DNA from 2 places in the Neobacillus solisequens genome. Region 1 is predicted to be linked to the other one. Evidence: riboswitches for the same ligand, from Rfam matches in the RefSeq annotation. Region 1 holds a riboswitch; the other holds the start of a gene.
The links. A riboswitch is a leader RNA that binds a small molecule or an ion and turns the genes downstream of it on or off. The one in region 1 is predicted to bind cyclic di-GMP.
Positions count from the first base shown of each region.

Region 2: it holds a riboswitch for cyclic di-GMP, as region 1 does, so the genes downstream of both, ACI3K6_RS07405 (response regulator) here and ACI3K6_RS12430 (anti-repressor SinI family protein) in region 1, are expected to answer to the same signal.

Region 1 covers NZ_JBKFGJ010000011.1:202,991-206,163, forward strand. The annotation lists gene map (type I methionyl aminopeptidase) at 1-660, opposite strand, end outside; gene ACI3K6_RS12425 (helix-turn-helix domain-containing protein) at 927-1,247, shown strand; gene ACI3K6_RS12430 (anti-repressor SinI family protein) at 1,324-1,452, opposite strand; cyclic di-GMP riboswitch class I at 1,485-1,571, opposite strand; gene ACI3K6_RS12435 (hypothetical protein) at 1,844-1,969, shown strand; gene ACI3K6_RS12440 (DnaJ family domain-containing protein) at 1,987-2,361, opposite strand; gene ACI3K6_RS12445 (hypothetical protein) at 2,488-2,685, shown strand; gene hutH (histidine ammonia-lyase) at 2,719-3,173, opposite strand, start outside.
Region 2 covers NZ_JBKFGJ010000005.1:77,306-80,478, reverse strand. The annotation lists gene ACI3K6_RS07410 (sensor domain-containing protein) at 1-730, opposite strand, end outside; gene ACI3K6_RS07405 (response regulator) at 1,016-1,384, opposite strand; cyclic di-GMP riboswitch class I at 1,487-1,570, opposite strand; gene tagU (polyisoprenyl-teichoic acid--peptidoglycan teichoic acid transferase TagU) at 1,707-2,630, opposite strand; gene ACI3K6_RS07395 (GGDEF domain-containing protein) at 2,816-3,173, opposite strand, start outside.

The DNA of each region.
Region 1 (3,173 bases):
TGCCGTCCATCCATTCAAATCCATTTTAGTGTAGAACATGCCGATATTCACCATTGGTTCAATCGTGAAAACCATGCCTTCTTTAATCCTGGCACCTTTTCCCGGCAGTCCGTAATGTGGAACATCCGGCTTTTCATGAATGACTGAACCAATCCCATGACCAATGAAGTCTCGCACAACTGAAAATCCTTCGCTCTCTACATAGGTTTGGATTGCATGACCAATATCACCAATTCGATTACCTGGTACAGCTTGTGAAATTCCACGATAAAGGGCCTCTTTTGTCACACGCAGCAGGTGATCAGTTTCCTCAGACACCTTTCCAACTGCATAAGACCATGCAGAATCTGCCAAGGCACCATTGTAATTCACCACCATATCAACCGTCACAATATCCCCTTCATTTAAAGGTTCCTTTCTCGGAAAGCCGTGACAGATTTCATCATTTATACTGGCACAGGTGGCATATTCATAGCCCTTATATCCTTTTTGCTCAGGGGTTGCACCGTTCTGACTCAGAAACTGTTCAACAAATTGATCAATCTCCCAAGTACTAATCCCTGGTTTAATCATTTTGGCAATTTCTTTATGACAAGCAGCCAGTATTTCCCCTGATTTTTTCATTGCTTCGATTTCTCTCGCAGATTTTAAAACAATCATTCTCTTCCCTGCCTTTTAGTTTATTTTTATGTAAAGAACAGATGAATGTGTGTATCATAAAAATTATACTTTCTGATACAATGGGTAACACTTTTAATATTAACGCTTGTGGTTGTTTTTTTCAAAAAACTTTCTAATTAAAATAATCAATACTAATGTTCACATTTTTGTAACATTCAAACGTTCTTAATATGGTACTTTTTTATTCGATTTGATAAAATAAAATTACTACTACTATTTACTAACATTATAGGTGGGTGAGATTTATGATTGGTGACCGCGTAAAACAATATAGGCTTGAAAAGAAGATGTCACTATCTGAGCTTGCCGAACAAGCAGGAGTTGCAAAGTCTTATTTAAGTTCTTTGGAAAGAAATTTACAAAAAAATCCTTCCATTCAATTTCTAGAGAAAATTGCCAGTGTATTAAACATTCCCATTGAACATTTAATCCATGAGCAAATAGATAAATCGGAGCTAGATCATGACTGGATGAACTTAGTAAAAGATGCCATGAACTCTGGTGTCTCCAAAGATCAATTCCGTGAGTTTCTAGAGTTCACAAAATGGAGAAACAAAAATAACTAAAATGGAAAAAGCATCCCGCAACGCCTTGCAGGATGCTTTTCTATGTACTTAAGCCGGTTAGGTGTACTTATGTCGGTTAGGCCATTCCATTTTGAGATAAAAATTCCCTTATTTCCTCAATCGAGATTCCTATTTCTTTCGCTTCTAGGATGAGTGCTAGCCATTCTTTGTCAACTGTTTCCAAATCTCCAACCGTAACATTCATTGTATCCTCTCCCAAAATACATCTTTCGTATTCCAGGCAGCCCGGCCATCATAGTAACTACATACCTTAGATCCTCGGCTTTGCGTCCCAGTCTTTCGACAGGTTTGCCTTTTACTGGTTATTTCGAATATCTAAAGAATTATATTTTCAGATAGCTTTTATAGGTAATTATGCATGCGAATTTATGAATATGTTTATTATATCTAGCCCTTTCTTAGCAATTTGTTATATTTTGTCATATATTTCAAATTATCGTACCACAAATTATTCCAAATTTCTACATTAGCAATTCCATTTTTATACATTTTAAATTTTGTCTATTTTATGACAATTCGAATATAATATAACCATTATATAATCAATATTGTGAATATTCAAAAGGTGGGAAGTAATGAATATGACGGTTATTCACATTCTAAACTTTTCAATTCCAATTGCCTTTATCGTCTTTGCCGGGTTTGCACTGGATCGATTGTGCAAACCGGCTAAACAAGAAGAAAAAGCCGGTGAAGAGTAAACTTCACACAGCTTGTTTTATTTTAATTTATCTTGAATTTTTAACTGGTAATTTTTAAAAATCGCAGAATTTGTATGTCCCCTACGTTTCGACATTAATTGATTAAAGCGTAAAAGTTTTTCATTTAATTTCTTTTGCATTTCGGCTTTTTCAATATTGTCGTCGCACCTTTTCATTAAATCTTCAATGGTCATCATTTCTTGCCGCAAATGATTCTCTTCTTCGGTGAAACCGGCATTCTTCAATAATTTATAGGCCATGCGCAATTCTTCGGGAATGTAGGATAAATCCTCTAGTTCCAATGGTTTTCCATACCCAGGTAGGTTATCAAACTCACCATCCCGATAAGCCTTCTTGATGCGGTCTTCTGAGAGAATATGAAACAAATCCATGCGTTTCAGCCTCCTTTTCACCTTTTCTACATTGTTATTATACCAAATCAAGCCCAATAGGTATTAATCATAATTATCATTCATTTCGGGAATGCTACAGAGGAAGCAACGAAAGGAGTGTTGAATGTGGGACGCGGAGAGCATTTCGGCCACAAGAATAAAAACCATCCTGGTGAGTTTCCTCAAAACAGCATGGTAGAAAAGCATGTAAAAGAAGCCATTGGCGATGAGGAATTAATTGTCACTCAAGAAGCGTTTAAAAATAGACTGGCGGAAGATGAGGAGCGAGGCGATACTGCCCGCTATTTCGATCAAAAAGACTAAAAGGCGTGAGTTCTCATTCACGCCTTTCTTTCATTAATGCAGACCTTTTTCCATACTTAAACTTCTAATAAATTTCGATATATCTGTTGTTTTTAGCCATTCTGCCATTTTTTCAATATCCTTCGAAAACACACGGTCTTGTTTGATGGAAGGAACTTGATTCCGCCCCTCTTCATAGAATTTCTTTGTATGAGTAGCCATTTTCTCAACGCCACGGTACTCTGTTGCTTCCATTGCACAAATTAACTCTATGGCCAGCACCCTTCTGGCATTCTGGATGATTTGATAAGCGTGTCTTGAAGCGATTGTTCCCATGCTGACATGGTCTTCCTGGTTAGCGGATGATGGAATAGAATCAACACTTGCCGGATGTGCCAATGTCTTATTTTCCGAAACTAATGAGGCAGCTACATACTGCATGATCATCGCTCCCGATTGGAGGCCAGGCTGAGGGCTCAAGAACGGCGGCAAGTCATTCAATTGTGGAT
Region 2 (3,173 bases), on a different contig from region 1:
GGTTTTTATAACGTTCTTCCGATTCCTTTAAGTGAAACTCCAATTCCTTTTGAGCTGTAATATCGATGTTGGTTCCATCATAACGAACAAGGGCACCATCCTCATCGATGACAGGAAATGCGCGATCCCGAATCCAGCGAACTGTGCCATTAGGTTGGACAATTCGGTATTCATATTCATAATCTTCTAAAACTTCCCATTTGCTGTCTATTTCGTCGGCAAGTGGCAGATCATCCGGGTGGATGGATTTTCTCCAAAGACCTTCTTCATTTAACTGCTCGGCCGTAAGGGAGCCGTAAATTTTCTCTTTTCCTCTTGAAAATAGATGGTCCTTATTAGGTGTTAACGACCAAATGGAGATATCAACGTTGTTCAGGATACTGTCTAATAGCTTTCGTGTCTGAATTAATTCCTGTCGCTTTTGACTATTCTGTTTTGAAATTGTGCTTACAAAGATATTAAAAACAATATTGACGATAATCAGTTCAAGAAATGAGATAAACGTATGTAGGTCGACTTTGCCCGTTTTTATGATCTCAACTGTCAAGAATAATAACGAACTAGTACAAATTGATAAAATGCTGTAATTAACACCTTTAAGTAATACGATTAAAGTGGGAGGGATAAGATAAAGTGCCCAAAGGGCATGATGAATATAATGGTCAGGCTTGCCGAGTAGACTGAGAATGGGCGGGATAAGGAATAGTAGTAAAAGCCTATTATTTTTCATAGATGCGTCACCGTCCAGAGATTTAAAAGAATTATACCATAGATTTAGGACCTATTACACTGTAATTGTCGAAAAATGTAACTGGGAAAAAAACTAACCATCTTAAAAGTACTTAATTTTCTGATCTGCAATGGTCAACGCCATTCACATTACCGAGAATAGTTCGTTGTTTCTAAGATTTCTTATGTAAAAGATCTTTGTATTCGCCCTCCTTAATTTGTGATAAAAGACCCATATTGTTGCGGTGGGTCGAATCAAGGTTATTAAAAGGAGAGCGAATACTGGTCAAATTATTTTTTCCTCTATAAAAAGCTTCCTCAATGCAGGCAATAATTGTTCAAAGTGAGGTTTCATAATAAAATCCTTCGCGCCCAATTGAATGGCCTCCATAATGGTAAATTTGGTTCCCCAGGCAGAAAAGACAACGACTTTGGCAAGGGGATTGATATTCATAATTTCTCTTAGGGCCAGCAATCCGTCAACATGTGGCATCGTTAAATCGAGCAAGACAACATCGGGTAAGAATTTTTTGTAAAGAGAAATCGCCTCACGTCCATCACAGCCCTCTGCAATCACATGGAAATGCTGCTCAATTGTTTTTCTGACGATATTCCGCATAAAGGCAGAGTCATCGACAATCAATGCAGTCCTCATAGTTAGTCCCCCCTTAATCATGTTAGTAGCTATATAGTTTGTAGCAGGATGAATAAAAAAGATGAACCTGAAGAAACTAGGTCCATCTTACTAACTAGTTGCTTCGGTAGCCCGGCTGCCGTAGCGATTCGCGGTAGGCCCGTAGCTTTGCGTCCTTATTTTTCAATAAGTTTGCCTTTATCGGTGAAGATTGATTGTTATCATTATTATAACAAAAAAATGAATGAGTGGACGATAAAAATAGGAGTATTCCACTATTTACTATTAGAACGTCCTGAAAAAAAACTGATTGGGATCTACTCGCCAATCAGTTTTTTAAAAGTTAATTTAAGTCAAGCTGTGTTTTTAATTCACTTTGGATTCGTGCTTTTTCCTCATCTGAAACGAGTCCGTAATAGATATTATTGATTCTTGTGCCTGTTTCTTTAACCGACATTTGCTCGATGTTGCTGCTTGTATCTTTATAATTTTTTTGGATATCTACCATTTGGTCAAACGTCAGGTTTGTTTTAACATTGTTGCCAAGTGCTGTGAAGATATTAGAAAATTTAGTTAAAGTACTTAGGCTTTTACCTTCATTAATGACCGCTTGGATAATTTCACGCTGTCTAATTTGACGGCCAAAATCGCCCCTTGGGTCTTCATGTCTCATTCTTGTGAAGGCTAATGCTTCTTCACCATTCAGGCTGACTTCACCCTTTGGAAAATGGTGGCCATTTTGTGTAAAATCAAGGTCGTTTTGCACTGTTACACCGCCAACGGCATTAACAATATCTTTAAAGCCTTCCATGTTTACTTGAACATAATAATCAATTGGAATATCAAGGAACTTCTCAACGGTATCCATGGACATTGGCACGCCTCCAAAAGCGTAGGCATGGTTAATTTTATCCTGTGTACCTTTTCCAACTATTTCAGTACGTGTGTCACGCGGAATACTTAACATTTTCACAGAATTTTTTTGAGGATTCACTGTCAATACAATGATGGTATCTGATCGCCCTCTATCGCCTTTGCGCTCATCGACGCCAAGCAGTAAGACGGAAAATGGATCCTTATTTGCGAAGTTTACTGGATTATCACGCTTTACTGTTTGTTCCCGATCGACTGGCTGATGCATCGTCTCAACCGCATTTTTAAAAGACTTATATACACTAAAGGCATACGCGCCGCCAGCAATAACCAAAATCAATAGAATAACACCCGTTATCTTTAGCCATTTCTTGCTTTTTTTCTTCGTCCGCATTCGACAAATCCTCCAGACTTTAAACAAAAATTTACAATCACAAATTATAATAACAAAAAAATAGGGGAATGGATATATCAATTTTTGGAATTTAATTGTTTTTTAGTTTTGTAGTTATAACTCTAAGTGCGTTAAGTTTTAACAGTTTGAAATGGGTTTCCAATATAATTTGTATTGGTTTAAGCTTATTTACTATTGATGACAGGCACCGAAGTAAGCTTATTTTTATGAATGGCTTTATTTTTATACATTTCCCGATCGGCAATTTCCAAAATTTCATCTAAAGAAATAACTGTTCCAGGCTTGTAATGGTAAAGACCATAGCTGGCAGAAATGGTGTATGGTTTTTCTTTTGTATTGTTTAGATTTTGGAAGTGACACTGGATGGTAGCCCACACCTGCTGGACCTGTTCCATTTGTTTTTGGTAAAAAATAACAATAAATTCATCGCCGCCATAACGGAAAAGTACATCTTCTTGGTCAATTTGCGAATGGATAATGTCGCAGCTCGTTTTGATAAGGTCATCACCGATGGAGTGACCA